Regions from separate parts of the Cytobacillus sp. T106 genome, predicted to be linked through region 1. Evidence: riboswitches for the same ligand, from Rfam matches in the RefSeq annotation. Region 1 holds a riboswitch; each other region holds the start of a gene.
What was found. A riboswitch is a leader RNA that binds a small molecule or an ion and turns the genes downstream of it on or off. The one in region 1 is predicted to bind thiamine pyrophosphate.

Region 1 (4,213 bases):
TACTTCGAAATAAGATGTCTAATAAAAAGTAATGCAAAAAAATTGAGATGATGCAGATTGTATTATTACATGACAAAAATAAAAATAAATGGGGGTATAGGTATGTGGTTAATATTAGGGGTTTTTGCAATAGTATTAACTGTTATAAATCTTTCTTTGTATGCAGCAGGAAAGGATTATAAGCTTGCTATGGCGATGGCATTATCATTTACAGCATTAACAATTTGCGCAGATTACAGTTATTTAACTCGGTGGGTAAATGCGGAAGATTGGGCGGCTTTATCGGATGTAATACCTGGTATGGCAAGGGCATTTTGGTTTCTGACAATTGTTTCTATCTTGCTAAATATAGCACCTATATTCTTAGAACGAAAACGTAAGAAATAATGACTTATTATGTAAGTCTTTATGTATGACTAACGGGTAAAAAAGAACGCTTGGAATATCCATAATCCAAGCGTTTTTCTATGCTCTTGCATTGTTATTTATAGTGCTGAACAAAGTGCATCTTAGTGTATATTTTACCTTTTCTAACAGTGGAGTAACTATTTACCTTTTTGTTCATCCCTTTTCTAGTCTATAGCTGTAAGGGAAGCTTCCGGTTTGCCGCGTAGGCTTTTTCTTTGCCGCTGTGCCTGAAGGCGGGTAAACAGATAGCAGCCAAGGATGACGATCATGCCTCCGAGAAACTGGATTGCTTCAAGCTTTTCTCCGAGCAGCAGAAAAGCCAGGATCGCAGTGAAAACAGGGTTGAAATTCAGGAACACTCCTGCGGTGACAGCCCCGATTTTCTGGACCCCTTTATTCCAGAGCACCATGCATACAACGGTTGAAATGAGCCCGGTATAAAGCATGGATCCTGCAAAGGACAGATCAGGATTTTTGATTTGGAGATCAGAATAGCTGAATGGAAGCAGGATGGCCAATCCGAAGACCCCTGAATAAAAGGTCGACATGATCGGAGTAGTATATTTGCCGGCCCACTTGCCGAGGACTGAATAGATTCCCCAAATGCACACCGCTGCCATCATCCATAAATCCCCTTTATTAAACGTCAAAGACAGCAGCATTTCCAGATGGCCTTTGGTAAGGACAAGCAGGACGCCGAAGAGTGAAAACATCATGGTCAGAATCTGCGGCAGGTTAATCCTGTCTTTTAGAAAGAGTGCTGAAAAAACGGCGATTGAAATAGCGTTAAGCGTTGAAATCAGTCCGACATTTGTGGCCGTTGTTTCTTCCAGCGCCCAAAATTGAAAGATATTGAACAGCACTACACCTGTGATGCCCATCAGAATCAGCGGGACAAGCGATTTTGCAGGAGGCAGAAGCTTTTTTTCCTTCCGCAGCACGATAGGCAACAGGAAGATCACAGCAATGATCCATCTAAATGCGGTCAAGGCCACAGGGGAAGCATGCTCCACAAGCGACTTGCCTACAACAAAATTCCCGCCCCACAGCAGGGAGGTGAGAAGCATCAGGCATACATATAAAGCTGGCATAGGAGCAGCTCCTTCGATAGTTATTGAATTAATTTTAACATTTTCTCTTTGTGTTTTAATGATTATTTCGTACAATAGAGTAAATTTGAAATTTTATTAAGAGCAATTGTGTTTTTTGTGAATGAAATTAAATTAAGGATAGACTTAAACGGAGTTGGCGGAATAATCATAAGGAGGCTGTAAGATGGAATCGATTGTGAACAAGGTGCTGGATGACGTGGACTTAAAAATCCTTGATCTGCTCCAGAAGGATAGCCAAATAAGCAACGCTGAGCTTGCCAGGAGGGTCAGCCTGTCTGCCCCCGCCATTCATGGGAGGGTCAAGCGGCTCGAAAATGAAGGCTATATTGAGAAGCAGGTGGCAATTTTAAGCCAGGAAAAACTGGGCTTTGATCTGCTCTGCTTTATTTTCATCAGCACTAACATCCATCAGGCGGAAAAGCTGGAAGCACTGGAGGGCACGCTGGTGGATATGGCTGAGGTGCTGGAATGCCACTGCCTGACAGGAGAATATGATTATATCTTAAAAGTGGCCATCAAAGACCGGAAAGGGCTGGAACGGTTCATCCGAAAGCTGAATCAGCTCGGGATCACGAAGATACAGACAAGCCTCTCCTTGAGGGAAGTCAAATATTCAACGGTACTGCCGATTCTGCCTGACGGAGAAAAAACAGTCTGATTCAGATTTCGGGTTCTCCCTGCTGATCGTGTATGCTAAAATAAAAGAGAACAATTGAATAATAGAATTATCACTAGGGGAGCCTGCAAGAGGCTGAGATCAAGCATTTGAGACCCTTTGAACCTGATCTAGTTCATACTAGCGTAGGGAAGTGTGCCGAACGGTTATAAAAAGTACATATTTTTTTAGCCATAGATCATTAATCAGCCACTTTCCTGCGCAATGGGGAGTGGTTTTTTTGCGTCGTTTACAAGGTTGGCCCAGCAGGGATAAACTGCAGCTCCACGCCATTTCTGCAGGACAGCCGGCGGAGGAATTTATCAGGATAGCTTCAAGCATCTCGCGGAATGTGGACTATATTCATATCAGGGAGCATCACCTGACAGCGGCTGACATCTACGAGATGGGGAGAATTCTGCTGGAAAAGGGAGTCCCGGGGGAGCAGATCATCATTAATAACAGAGTGGATGCAGCGGCCGCATTGGGAGTGAAGGGAGTCCAGCTCGGCTATCACAGTCTTCCGGTACGGGAAGTGCGGATAACATTCCCTGGCCTGCTCATCGGAAAATCCGTCCACTCAATTGAAGAAGCTGTTCAGGCAGAAGAGGATGGCGCAGATTATGTCATGTATGGCCACTGTTTTCCGACCAGTTCCAAGCCAGGTATGGAGCCAAGGGGCCTCTCCAGCCTTGAGGAAATGACAGGAAGGCTTTCTATTCCGGTGATAGCGCTCGGGGGAATTTCTCCTGACAATATGGAACAGGTGATAAGGGCCGGAGCTTCAGGTGCTGCTGTACTCTCGGGAATTTTTAAAGCCGTCAGTCCGGAGGAGGCAGCCGGCGCATATAGGGTTGCACTGAACCGGGGAGGAGGCAGATATGAAGAAAGTTTATGATGTGATCATTGCCGGGGGCGGCATTATAGGGTGCTCTATCGCCTATCAGCAGGCGAAGCTTGGCAAGCAGGTGCTCATTCTGGAAAAAAGGGAGCTGTGTTCTGAAGCTTCTTCTGCCGCAGCCGGAATGCTCGGTGCCCAGGCAGAAATAGATGAGAATCTATCAATGCTGAAGCTGGCCCTGAAAAGCAGGGCCATGTTCCCTGACATCATCCAGGAGCTTGAGGATCTGACAGGAATCAGCATCGGCCTTGTTAATGAAGGAATGATAAAAATTGCTTGGGATGATGTAGAGGCAGAGGTCCTTAAGAAGCAGGTCAGATTCCATAAAGAATGGGACGGACAGGTAAGATGGATGGCTCAGGCAGAAATCTGCGAAAGGGAACCTCATCTCTCCCGGGGGCTCGCAGGCGGCATGCTGATTCCGAATGACGGCCAGCTGAATGCACCGAACCTGGCGCGTGCATTTGCGGTGGGGGCAATGGCCCGAGGTGCAGTTGTGCTGGAAGGGACGGAGATCGAAGACTTCATATTTGATAAAGAATCCGTCGAGGGTGTGATGACCAGCAAAGGAAGTTTTTATGGAGAAACCGTGATTGCTGCCGCAGGTGCCTGGACGGGAGAGCTGCTGAAAAAGGCAGATCTTGAGCTTCCTATTTTTCCTGTGAAAGGGGAGTGCCTCTCGGTCATTCCTGAAGGGCCTTTGATACGGTCGACGATCTTTTCCGATTCTGGCGGGTATCTTGTGCCCAAGAAGGATGGCCGCCTGATCATAGGTGCAACAAGCTATGAAAATGAGTTCAATCCTTCCGTTTCGTTTGGCGGAGTCAGGATGCTGGCCGAACGGGCCTATAAGCTGCTGCCCCAGCTCGCATCGGCACGGTGGGAAAAGGCATGGGCAGGAATCCGGCCGCAGACAGGTGACGGCCTTCCCTATATCGGCTGGCACCCGGCCTATAAGGGCCTGTTCATTGCAGCCGGCCATTACCGGAACGGCATCCTGCTCAGCCCAATCACGGGAAAAATGGTTTCTGATTCTATTGAAGGAACCGCAGCCGCAGAGGATAAGGAGCTTTACAGAGAATTTGAGATTGAGAGAGGTTTGAAAAAAGTGCAGGAGGGGTGGATTCGTTGAAGCTT
Region 2 (4,213 bases), on a different contig from region 1:
AAAAGCAGAAAAAGAAAAAAGCTCTTCATTTGGCTAAACTGAAGAACTCTATATCAAAAATGAAACGCTGGGCAGCTCTTTCCCCGTCGAATTTCCGTCATAAATACTTGCTTTTAAAAGCAGAATACCGAAGGATTGCCAAGAGGGATTCCAATCTATTTAATATTTATGATGAAAGCATTCAGGAAGCCGAAAAGAACGGCTTCCTGCAGGATGCTGCCCTTGCAAATGAATGTGCAGGCCGATACTTTTCTGCGCAGGGATATAGCAGGATGGCAAGTTCCTTTTTCTCAGAAGCTTTTAAATGCTATCGGCTTTGGGGTGCAGAAGCCAAGGCTGATGATCTTCGGAAGAAGGTTAAAATTTCCTTACCGAAGGAACCGGAAACCAGTCATTCCATTCAGTTTGATGAGTATGCCCTTGTTTCCGCCGCCCAGAGCATATCCAGGGAAGTAGTGCTTGAAAATCTGCTGGCCCGGCTAATGGAGGTTACCATGCATTACAGCGGAGCAGACAGGGGGATTCTGCTCTTTAAACGGGATGGAATTTGGACGATCGGGGAGTATGCCGGTGGGGGTGAACGGCCAAAACGCTTCGAGCCGGTCCAAGGAAGAGAAATGCTGTCCGAACAGGCAATAGAACTTGCAGAGCTGAGCAGAGAAGGAATCATTCTTGATTATGCCTGTGAAAACAGTCTGATTTCAGGGGATCCTTATGTCAAAAGGATGCTGCTGAAGTCGCTCATTTGCCTGCCGATCCTGAATAAGGGTGAAGTAAAGGGTATGATGTACCTGGAAAACAACCAGATTTCGCATGCATTCACAAAAGAAAATCTCCGGGTTCTTGAATTGATTGCCTCTCAGGCAGCCATATCTTTGGAAAATGCAGATCTGTATGAGAGGATGGAAGCAAGGGTTGCCCGGCGGACCGAAGAGCTGAATGAAGCAAATATCCGCCTGGAGAGGGCCAATAAAGAACTCGACCGCTCAAGGCAGGCAAAGAACACTATATTATCAGACATCTCTCATGATTTAAGGTCTCCGCTTGCTGCCGTTAAGGGCTATATAGAAGCTGTGCAGGAGGGTATTGCCGAATCAGAAGAGCAAAAAAGAGAATTTCTTCAGCGAAGTGTCAGCCGCCTGAATGAACTGAATGTCCTGATCCGCGACTTGTTTGATCTTTCCCGTATGGAGGCTGGCCAAATACGGTTTGAGATGGATTATTTGCCCCTTGGCCAGATGCTGGTCAATATTAGGAAGCAATTTAAATTTGAAGCCGAAAAGAAAGGACTTTATTTTGTCCTGGATCTGGAAAACACGAATGTTGAGAATGTTCCGTTGGTGGAGGCAGATCCCGCCCGTCTGCTGCAGGCCTTCTCCAATCTGGTCTCAAACAGCATCAGGCATACAGAGACTGGCGGTTTGATCCTTAGCGCCAGGCTGGCATCCCAGGGCGGAAGTGTCAGGATATGCCTGTCAGATACCGGCAGCGGCATCCCGGCTGCAAGGCTTCCATTTATTTTTGACAGAAACTATACCAAGGCAAGCAGTAACAGCAGGACGGCCGGAAATGGCATCGGACTTTCGATTACAAGGGAAATCATCGCAAGGCATAATGGTAAAATTTGGGCCGAGAGCAATGAAGGAGAAGGGACTTCCGTTTTCATTGAACTGCCAATCTACCATTTTGCCGCAGAAATGGTTTAGTAAATGATTATCGCTTTACGCCGGGGACAAAAAAAGATACTATGTAATTGTCAATCTAATAAGCAACTACTGGGGGTGCCTGCGGAAAGCAGGCTGAGAGAAAAACTGGCCCGTTTTTTAACCCTTTGGACCTGATCTGGATGATGCCAGCGTAGGAAAGTAGCGAAGTGGAACTATTTGCTATATTTTTTATGCACAATTGCCAGGTCCTTTTCAGGGCCTGGCTTTTTTGCTGCTGAAAGGAGAAAAGGGAATGAATACAATAGAGATAGCAGTGATGCTGGAAAAGCTTAGGGCTGAAAAGCCGCTTGTACATAATATCACTAATATGGTTGTCACCAATTTTACCGCTAACGGCCTGCTGGCGCTGGGGGCATCGCCTGTCATGGCTCATGCTGCAGAAGAAGCTGCCGATATGGCCGGCATTGCAGGGGCGCTGGTCCTGAACATCGGCACTCTTACTTCCCCTGTGGTAAAATCTATGAAACTTGCGGGAGAATCAGCGGGCAGAAACTCAGTGCCGATCATCCTTGATCCGGTCGGGGCAGGTGCAACAGCTTACAGGACCGAAACAGGCAGAAACCTTCTCGAAGAGCTGCCGATCTCCATTTTGCGCGGCAATGCTGCCGAAATATCTCACCTTGCCGGAAAAGGAGGAGAAATTAAAGGTGTTGACGGCGGGGAAGCCGGCAACCCGGAAGAGACAGCCCTTCTTGCTGCAAAACTGTTCAACACCGTAACTGTTATTACAGGGAAGGAGGACATCATTTCTGATGGAATAACAGTTGTCCGGATCAGTGGCGGAAGCAGCCTCCTTACGAAAGTTACAGGAACGGGCTGCCTGCTGTCATCGGTGATAGGCGCTTTCCATGCAATTGAATCAGACTCACTGAAAGCCGCGGCGGCTGCGCTGGCTGTATACTCTGCAGCGGCAGAAATGGCTGCAGAAGCAGCGGGAAACAAAGGACCTGGAACCTTTCAAATAGAGCTGCTTAACAGCCTTGCCCTGCTTAAGGGTGAGGATCTTGAAAACAGGACGGACATTACTGTCCTCAAAGGAGAAATATAAATGAATATTAACAAAGCATTGACAATAGCGGGTTCGGACAGTGGAGGCGGAGCCGGAATCCAGGCTGACCTTAAGACCTTCCAGGAACTTGGTGTCTATGGCATGTCAGCACTGACAGCAATCACCGCTCAGAATACCACTGGCGTGCAGGCGGTCTTCCCGATGACGGCCGAAGCTGTAGGTAAACAGATAGAGAGCATTGGAAGCGACATGGGGACGGATGCTTTAAAAACGGGCATGCTTTTTGATGCAGACATCATTAAAGCTGTTTCTGCTGTTATCAGCCATTATCAATGGACAAAGGTGGTCGTCGATCCTGTGATGATTGCCAAGGGAGGGGCTAGCCTCCTGCAGGAAAGCGCCATGGCAGCCCTGAAGGAACATTTACTCCCGCTCGCACTAATCATCACCCCTAATATTCCTGAAGCAGAAGCAATAACCGGCATGAAAATCTCTTCTTTAGCCGAACGGAAAGAAGCAGCCAGGAGATTATGTGCGCTCGGCGCTCACAATGTAGTCATTAAAGGGGGGCATGAAACAGGAAATCAAGAAGCTGCTGCTGATTTGCTTTTTGATGGAAGCAGCTTTGATGTGTTTGAAGGCAGGAGGGTGGATACAGTCAATACCCATGGGACCGGCTGCACCTTTTCAGCAGCAATCACGGCAGGACTGGCGAAGGGGCTTTCTGTAAAGGAGAGTGTCCGGCTTGGAAAAGACTTCATCCAGGCAGCCATCGAAGATGATCTTCTCCTTGGGAGCGGCCACGGCCCGACAAACCACTGGGCATATAACAATAGACAGAAAGCAGAGGGCTTGGCATATGGCGCGAATTGACAGTCAAAGAATGAAAGAGCTGTTAAAGGTCTATTTTATCATGGGAAGCACGAACTGCACTAAGAATCCGGATATGGTTATGAAAGAGGCGATTAAAGGCGGGATCTCCCTTTTTCAGTACAGGGAGAAAGGGGCAGGATGTCTTGGCAGGCAAGAAAAATACGTGCTTGCAGAGCAGCTTCAGCGGATGTGCAGGACAGGGGGCATTCCTTTTATCATCAACGATGACATAGAACTGGCATGTGAAATCGGCGCAGACGGCGTCCATATTGGGCAGGAGGACGAGCCGGCCGAAGCAGTACGGGAGAAAATCGGGGATAAGATTTTGGGGGTATCTGCCCATACACTTGTGGAAGCGAACGAAGCTGTCAGGGCTGGCGCAGATTATCTGGGTCTTGGCCCCATCTATCCGACGTCAACAAAAGCAGATGCCAAGGCGGTTCAGGGAATGGCTCTCATACAGGAATTGAGAGAGTCTGCTATCACAATACCAGTTGTAGGAATAGGCGGAATCACACCGCACAATGCACGTGCTGTTATTCTGGCCGGGGCAGACGGCGTTTCTGTCATAACAAGCATCAGCCAGGCTGCAGATATAAAGGAA
Region 3 (4,213 bases), on a different contig from region 1:
CCGTGACACTATGCACCAAAACCAATGGCTCGCAGCAATCTCAGAGCTTGAAGCACGGGACGGCAAGGTTGTGCCAGGCACATTCAACCGCCAGCAGGAAAAGCAGGAAGTATCTTATTCCTTCATGAACTGCTCAAAAGGGACAGACAGTGCAGAAGGCCGATGGGCAAAAGGGCCGAGCATGGATGGACAGGGGCAGTTCGAATATATTGAAAACCCGGAGCCGATGGGGCAGATACCAATTTTGGCGCCAGGCCCGATTTATATTCATGGAACAATGCCGTCTGGACAGACACCGCCTCCATCCCAATTTTAATTACGCATAAAAGAGAAGATCCGCCCCTAATCACTGGCGGATCTTTTTTCGGCTCAGGTAAGTTCTTAACAAAATTAAAAATGTACCTTCAGCAGCTTTAGCTTGCGATCTATGACAACGTAAAAATAAGCGGCAGGACTTTTTGCAGGCTGGGATGATTTCATTTTCCTCATCAGTACCCTTAATGATTCTACAGCAGCAGGCAATATAGCTTCCTCGTCATTTCCCAACCCGTTTTTTTTAGCAGCAAGGAGTACTTTATTCCACAATTCTGCAGATGCTTCATCATCCTCCATAAGATAACGTGCCATGCAGGCAAAAGCATCAGGGATAGCTTTCATGGACATCCTCCTCATTAAGAGTCTCCATAAAACATATGCACTTCAAGAACGAATGTTCTTGTTTTTGGTCTTGTGCAAGTTATTGTTTGATTATTTTTCAGGATGAGTTATTCTAATTTCATCTGAATGGCCTGAACTTATAGGAAATCTCCTTTTCCTGAAGGGATGGAATCAGAATTTAACGTTAATTAACTGATATGCTTTTTCGTCTTGGGAGGTATTATGGAGAACTGGATTAAAGATGTGATTGAACAATTCGGATATGCAGGAATTTTCCTGCTGATTGCGCTTGAGAACATTTTTCCCCCTATCCCGTCTGAAATTATATTGACATTTGGCGGCTTCATGACGGCACAAACAAATATTACTGTTATTGGAACGATTGCAGCGGCTACCCTTGGCTCGACAGTGGGCGCTGCTTTGCTATACGGGGCGGGCCTTTTACTGAGCCGAAACAGGTTTGAGAGAATGATAGACAGGTGGGGAGGCATACTCCGCCTGAAAAAGGCTGATTTAGATAAAGCTTTTGGATGGTTTGACCGCTACGGTTATTGGACAATTCTGATATGCCGGATGATCCCGCTGGTAAGAAGCCTGATTTCCATTCCTGCCGGGATGGCAAAAATGAACTTTCCGCTGTTTCTGCTATTTACAGTCATCGGCACATTGATCTGGAATACAATCCTTGTAAATATTGGAGCGGCCTTTGGTGATTCATGGGAAACGGCAGTGGGGTATCTGGATATGTATTCTAATGTGGTGTATATGCTGATTGCGGCGGCTGTTATTGGCGCAGCTTTCTTTTTGATCAGGCGCAGGAAGAAATAAACATTGTCTTTACTTTTGACAGTAACAAAGTTATGATGATTCTTAATTGGATATTGTGTGACTGCTAGGGGTGTCCGCACAGGCGGGCTGAGAGGAAAACCGATGTTTTTTAACCCTTTGGACCTGAACTGGATCATGCCAGCGTAGGAAAGTAGAATGAGCAACAGTACTTTTTTTATGTGTGCAAAAGCCTGGTCCTTCTTTCATATGGGGACCGGGCTTTTTTAGTGGGGATCAAAAGAGCAGTAATCGTAAAATTGATTGGAAGCCTATATCAGTTCCTTCTTGATAGATTCCTTTACCAGCAGGAATTAACGGTAAAATGGCCGGCACTTCATTTTAAAAACTCTAAGCCAGGCCGTTAAAGGTCTAAACAGCCTTATATCCAAGATAAGTTAATACATAAAAGCACTGGGGGAGCCGGAGGAGTCCGGCTGAGAGTGGGCCTTTTCCGGCCCTGACCCTTATACCTGATCCGGGTTATGCCGGCGGAGGGAAGTGCTGGATTTTATGCTGCGGCTGGCAAAGAGCCGGCATGTTAACCCCTCCGCCTCCATTCCCTCAGTGCAAATTAGCATGGAGGGATTTTTGTATGGGTAAAACACAAAGATTAACTGCTGCTGCAATGATGGCTGCAGTGGGAACGCTGTCAGGCAGCATGCTGTATATTCCGCTTGGCTTTACAAAAGTATTCCCGGTCCAGCATCTGCTGAATGTGCTGTCAGCCGTATTGCTTGGCCCTTATTACACCGTGGCACAGGCGTTATGTATATCGCTGCTCAGGAATCTAATGGGAACCGGCTCAGTATTTGCTTTTCCAGGGAGCATGGCAGGTGCGCTGCTTGCAGCGCTTCTCTACAGCAGGACAAAAAAGCTGTCGATGGCCTTTACTGGGGAAGTGATTGGCACCGGCATCATCGGTGCGCTCCTTTCATATCCGCTTGCCACCATGATCATGGGGCAGAAGGCCGCACTATTCGGCTTTATTCCGCTCTTTATCTTCAGTTCGACTGCCGGAGCCCTACTGGGAATCATTATTTTGGCCATTCTGAAGAAAAAACGGACACCGATTTTCGAACAGGTCAATTTAAAGGATGAGGAGAATGAAGATGGACGAAAGAAGAACAGAATCCAGCACGGATGAGATATTAATAGGATTGGAAGAAAAGCTTCCGCCGGGAAAAACCGTTTTATATGGGCTCCAGCACGTTTTTGTCTCGAATGTCTGGCTGGATCCCATCTTTGTGGCAGCTATGATCGGACTGCCATTTGCATTATCGGCTAATATGGTGAACAGCATCTTCATTGCAGCCGGTATTGTCACCTTTATACAGGCGACAAAGCTGGTCCGCCTGCCGATCATTCAGGGACCGTCAGCTGCATTTGATGCAATTATGATTTCAGCCGGCAAGGCGAATGGGCTTGCTGCAGCAACCGGGGGCATCCTGGTGAGTGCCGCCATTGTGTTCCTTTTATCAATAACCGGGGTGCTTGGGCGCTTGAGGGCCCTGTTCACACCAGTCATCTCCGGGACCGTCATTTTCTTAGTCGGGATCTCGCTTGCCGGGTTCACTTTGCATGAATTTCTGGGAGGCTCTCCGGGTGATGAAGGGTTTGCCAGTCCATCAACCCTGCTGCTGTCGATAACAACAGCTTTGATTGTCCTTGGCCTTTCTTTGTTCGGAAAAGGCCTTTGGAAGTCTTTTTCGTTTTTGATTGCTTTGATTGCAGGCGATGCACTTGCTTTTTCGCTGGGAAAAGCTGATTTTGCCATGATCAAGGAAAGTGCATGGTTTGGCCTTCCACAGTTGCTTCCGTATGGACTTACATTTGAATGGGCAGCCTTCCTGACCTTTTTCATTGCGTATCTTGTGGCTGTAATAGAGGCAATGGGCGTTTATCAGGCGTCCTCTGCGATGCTGAAAACGGAGCTGACAGCCAAAAGGATCCGCGGCGGTTTTGCGGGAGAGTCGGCGGGCTCTTTTGTGTCAGCGTTGATCGGCGGATTTCCGACGACAGCTTATGCGCAGAATGTCGGCCTGCTGCGTTTGACCGGGGTTGGCTCAAGATACCCGGTCATGGCTGCTGCTGTCATCTTCCTGGTGCTCGGGCTTGTGCCTAAAGCGGGCGAACTCCTGGCTCTGACGCCGGCCCCGGTTGTCGGCGGAATCTTCCTGCCGGCTGCCGCAACGCTGGTGTTCACAGGGATCTCGATTCTGGCAAAGGCGGAAGCTACTCAAATCAACTATATGATTGTCGGGCTTTCCATGCTGCTGGCCATATCACTGCCTTCATATGCTGTGAATGCGTCAGGAATTGCAGGGACATTCCTGACGAACAGCATCTTAATCGGAGCATTCACTAGCATCTTTCTTCAGCTGTCTTTAGTCAATCTCCCAAATCTGTTTAAGAAAGGAGCGGCAAGTGATGAAAAAAGAATCGATCAGTTTGATAGCGGAAATTAAAGATTTTATCGAAGCAGGGAAAGATTCTGATGAGAGGTTTGGCAGACTGGCGCTTAAACTTTTCAGCTATCAGTATGAGAATAACTTATTTTATAAAAACTTTTGCCAGGCTAAAAGGAAGACTCCCTTTACAGTGCACACATGGGAAGAAATTCCCCCTATGCCGGTTCATGGTTTTAAAGATCTGACACTAACCTGCGAACCGGCTGAAGAGGCGGAGGCAGTCTTTATGACCAGTGGGACGACCAATCCTGATGCTAAGG
Region 4 (4,213 bases), on a different contig from region 1:
AAATTTGCTTTTCCAGCCCCCGGATCTTTTGCTGCATATTGAGGATCTGCTCTTCCATTTTCCAAACTTCAGTATTTCTTCTATGTTCACTAGATGGATGAGCCACGGCTGGCAAACTCCCCGGCTTTTTGCTCCATTGTATCCTCAATTGCCTCTGAAACGGTTTTCCCCTGACCTTTGGCCATCTGGCGGATATCCTTGGAAATGCGCATAGAACAAAATTTAGGGCCGCACATAGAACAGAAATGGGCGGTTTTTGCCCCCTCGGCCGGCAGGGTTTCATCATGGTATGCCCGCGCCCGTTCAGGATCCAGGGATAAATTGAACTGGTCGTTCCACCTGAAATCGAACCTGGCCTTTGACAATGCATCGTCCCGAACCTGGGCACCGGGATGGCCTTTGGCTAGATCTGCGGCATGAGCTGCAATTTTATAAGCAATGACCCCTTCCCTGACATCGTTTTTATCCGGAAGCCCAAGATGCTCCTTTGGCGTTACATAGCAAAGCATACTAGTGCCAAACCATCCGATCATCGCTGCTCCTATTGCGGATGTAATATGATCATATCCCGGGGCTATATCTGTCGTCAGTGGGCCAAGCGTATAAAATGGCGCCTCCTTGCAAATTTCCATCTGCTTATCTACATTTTCTTTGATCTTATGCATCGGAACATGCCCCGGCCCCTCGATCATCACCTGGACATCATGCTTCCAGGCTATTTCAGTTAACTCTCCGAGCGTTTCTAGCTCCGCAAATTGAGCCTCATCATTCGCATCTGCTATAGAACCCGGACGCAGCCCATCTCCGAGAGAGATGGAAATATCGTAAGCTTTTAAAATTTCACAGATTTCCTCAAAATGCGTATACAGGAAATTCTCTTTATGATGCTGGAGGCACCATTGGGCCATGATCGACCCTCCCCTGGATACAATACCTGTCGTCCTTTCGGCAGTCAGCTGAATATAGCGGAGCAGCACCCCTGCATGGATTGTAAAATAATCCACTCCCTGTTCAGCCTGCTCTATCAAGGTATCCCTGTATATGTCCCAGGTCAGATCCCCGGCAATCCCCTTCACCTTTTCAAGTGCCTGATAAATCGGTACAGTCCCAACAGGAACTGGAGAATTGCGGATGACCCATTCACGGGTTTCATGGATGTTCTTCCCGGTCGAAAGATCCATAATCGTATCTGCCCCCCAGTGCACTGCCCAGGTCATTTTTTCCACTTCTTCCGCGATGGAGGAAGAAACAGCCGAATTGCCGATATTCGCATTGACCTTCACATGAAAATGGCGACCGATGATCATCGGTTCCGCCTCCGGGTGATTGATATTGGCAGGAATGATCGCCCTTCCGCTTGCCACCTCGCTCCTGACGAATTCAGGATCCAGATTTTCCCTGATGGCGATGAACTCCATTTCAGGTGTAATGACCCCTTTCCGGGCATAATGCAGCTGAGTCACATTCCTGCCCTCTTTTGCCTTGAGAGGGAAGGGGGCTTTATTCGGGAAAATGTCTGCATAAGAAACTTCGGTCCCGGCCCGAAGCCCGTTATCCTCCGGCTTCTGCACTCTGCCTTGATAAGCTTCCGCATCCTTCCGCTCCTCAATCCAGCCTTCCCTTACCCGGGGCAAACCTTTCGTTATATCTATCTCAAAATCAGGATCAGAATAAGGGCCGCTCGTGTCATATACACAAACAGGCGGATTGTCCTCTGTTCCAATAGCAGTCCTCGAGCTTTCCTGGATTATTTCCCTGACCGGGACCTTTATATCGTCCCTGATGCCGTTTACATATACTTTCCGGCTTCCTGAAAAAAACAGTCTATTCATTTGATATAAATCTTTCATACTTCTTCCTCCTCCATCTTTGTGCCTCAGGGCAGTTTTTTACGGAGGAAGCAGGCCATGCCGGCTGCTTCCCTACGCTGACATTAATCAGATCAGGTTCCAAGGGTTTAGGATTTTCCTTTCTCAGCCTGTAAAGCTCCCCCAGCAGTGAATAAAATCTAATAGAAACTTTCTTGCATTTTTCAAAATAAAAACATCAAGTTATCTGCACACTATTTTTTCATGCGTTTATTTTTTCACAGCAAAAACCCCCCTTGCATATTGCACCGGGGGCATGCCAGGCCAAAAAATGGCATACAGCTGCCGCATCTTTCTTCTGCAGAAGCTAAAAAGCGGACTCCTGCAAAAGGAGTCCGCGTATGTATGACAAATAAAAGCCATCTACACTTCCCTCCGCTGGTACGAACCAGATCAGGTATAAAAGGGTCAAAGACTAAAAACGGGTCTTACTCTCAGCCGGCCTCTACCGGCACCCCCAGTGCCAAAATATGCTATTTTCATAAGCTACTATACCATATGCCGACCAGGAAGAGAACAGACTAATTTCATATTATTCCAAAAACACAAAGCTGGAGATTTTAAGATTTGCGGTCCTACCCTCTGTGTTTGCTGCATAAAATTGTACAAGTCCTTCCGGGCTAATCCTTGAATAGGCGAGTGATATCATTGAGCATTGGAATATACATCAGCTATATCGTTTTAGGACTTTCACTGGCGGCGCCGATCGGCCCTGTCAATGCTGTCAGGCTGGAAAAGGGGCTGAAAAACGGATTTTGGCACGCATGGATTGTCGGCGCGGGATCGATGATCGCTGACGGGGTTTATATGCTGATCGTCTATCTCGGACTCGTGCAATTCCTTGACTCCCCTATGATTCAAACCTTCCTGTGGCTGTTCGGCGGTTTTATTCTTCTTTATTCCGGAATCGAAGGCATGATGAATGCCAATAAAATATCTGTCACTTACATACGGAGCAAAGAATCGCTGTTCAAATGCTTTTTCACCGGATTCATCATGTCGGTTTCAAGCCCGCTGTCGATTTTGTTTTGGCTGGGGATTTACGGATCGGTTTTGGCCAAAACGGCGTCCTCCTTTGGGACAGGCCAGCTTCTTGTCTACAGCCTCATGATTTTTATCGGACTGGGCCTTTGGGACATTTTTGTGGCAGGCCTGACGAGCGGATTCAGGCGGTTCCTGACCTCAAAAGCGATCATCATCATCAGCATGCTTTCCGGACTGTCGCTTATTCTTTTCGGAATCTATTTTGGATATCAGGGGATTGCTTCTTTGTTTGGATAAAAAAACAGACAAACCTGATATAAATCGGGTTTGTCTGCAGTCATTATTTTTTAGAACATTGGAACAGCGGCATTAAGTATTTAAGCCTGTTGATTGGAGTGCAAGGCACGCAGACTCCTGCGGGAGATAGCGGCAAGGCTGAGACCCCGCAAGAGCTTGCTCTGAGGAGGCTCAGCGTCGCCCCGCGGAAAGCGGAGTGCCTGGAACGCAAATCAACAGCCCCATTTATAGGCGGAAATTATTCATTAAGCTTGCCAGGGCTGATTGACCGCCTATTTATTTTTAGACAGCTGCAAAGCTTTTTTTATATCCTTGAAGGAATTGGACTTTCCGTACATGAGCACTCCGCCCTTGTATACCCTAGCTCCAAATATTGAGAGCAGCAGGATGGACACAACCAGGATCCCAATCCCCGCTATCGGCTCCCAGACCGGCAGGGTGAGCATTCCTACTCTCATGAACATCAGCATCGGGGTAAAGAACGGGATATAGGAGCTGATGGTCACAAATGCTTTTTCCGGCTGTGACAGCCCGATGATCGCGATCATAAAGCCGGCTACAACGAGCATGGTCATCGGCATGATCATCTGCTGGACATCCTCGATCCTGCTGACAAGCGAGCCCAGGAAAGCTGCAAGTGTGGCATACAGGAGATAGCCGAGAATAAAGAACACTACAGCATACATGATAGTGGCTGCCGGAATATCGCCGAATCCGAAGAATTCAAAGAAGCCTCCCTGCATCGACTCAAGATTCCGCTTGACGAAAAAGTAGCCTACCAGCAGCAGCACCGACAGCTGCGTCAGGCTAAGCAAGGCGATCCCGAGAATTTTGGCGAACATCTGCTTGATGGGTGAAACGCTTGAAATCAGGATTTCCATCACACGCGAAGATTTTTCCGTAGCTACTTCCATCGCAATCATGCTTGAATACATGATGACAGCAAAATAGATGATGAACAGCAGCACATAAACAAGGCCCCTTGCCTGTGTCAGCTCTTCCTCTGTTTTGGCATTCTCCTCCAGCGCATCCCTTTGGAACTGGACAGGCTCATAGAGACTGGC

Region 2: another riboswitch for thiamine pyrophosphate. It lies ahead of thiM (hydroxyethylthiazole kinase); the one in region 1 lies ahead of ABU165_RS24245 (thiamine phosphate synthase).
Region 3: another riboswitch for thiamine pyrophosphate. It lies ahead of thiW (energy coupling factor transporter S component ThiW); the one in region 1 lies ahead of ABU165_RS24245 (thiamine phosphate synthase).
Region 4: another riboswitch for thiamine pyrophosphate. It lies ahead of thiC (phosphomethylpyrimidine synthase ThiC); the one in region 1 lies ahead of ABU165_RS24245 (thiamine phosphate synthase).

Annotation. Positions count from the first base shown of each region.
Region 1 is NZ_JBEUMK010000025.1:38,586-42,798, forward strand. It holds gene ABU165_RS24230 (hypothetical protein) at 103-387, shown strand; gene ABU165_RS24235 (DMT family transporter) at 573-1,499, opposite strand; gene ABU165_RS24240 (Lrp/AsnC family transcriptional regulator) at 1,684-2,178, shown strand; TPP riboswitch at 2,244-2,345, shown strand; gene ABU165_RS24245 (thiamine phosphate synthase) at 2,408-3,073, shown strand; gene thiO (glycine oxidase ThiO) at 3,057-4,208, shown strand; gene thiS (sulfur carrier protein ThiS) at 4,205-4,213, shown strand, end outside.
Region 2 is NZ_JBEUMK010000007.1:18,656-22,868, forward strand. It holds gene ABU165_RS13870 (AAA family ATPase) at 1-1,706, shown strand, start outside; TPP riboswitch at 1,768-1,881, shown strand; gene thiM (hydroxyethylthiazole kinase) at 1,960-2,775, shown strand; gene thiD (bifunctional hydroxymethylpyrimidine kinase/phosphomethylpyrimidine kinase) at 2,776-3,609, shown strand; gene thiE (thiamine phosphate synthase) at 3,596-4,213, shown strand, end outside.
Region 3 is NZ_JBEUMK010000006.1:193,485-197,697, forward strand. It holds gene ABU165_RS13600 (manganese catalase) at 1-316, shown strand, start outside; gene ABU165_RS13605 (hypothetical protein) at 391-657, opposite strand; gene ABU165_RS13610 (DedA family protein) at 880-1,485, shown strand; TPP riboswitch at 1,542-1,652, shown strand; TPP riboswitch at 1,889-1,999, shown strand; gene thiW (energy coupling factor transporter S component ThiW) at 2,078-2,629, shown strand; gene ABU165_RS13620 (solute carrier family 23 protein) at 2,595-3,950, shown strand; gene ABU165_RS13625 (LuxE/PaaK family acyltransferase) at 3,913-4,213, shown strand, end outside.
Region 4 is NZ_JBEUMK010000005.1:65,688-69,900, forward strand. It holds gene thiC (phosphomethylpyrimidine synthase ThiC) at 90-1,850, opposite strand; TPP riboswitch at 1,903-2,003, opposite strand; TPP riboswitch at 2,222-2,337, opposite strand; gene ABU165_RS11870 (LysE family transporter) at 2,517-3,149, shown strand; gene ABU165_RS11875 (ABC transporter permease) at 3,422-4,213, opposite strand, start outside.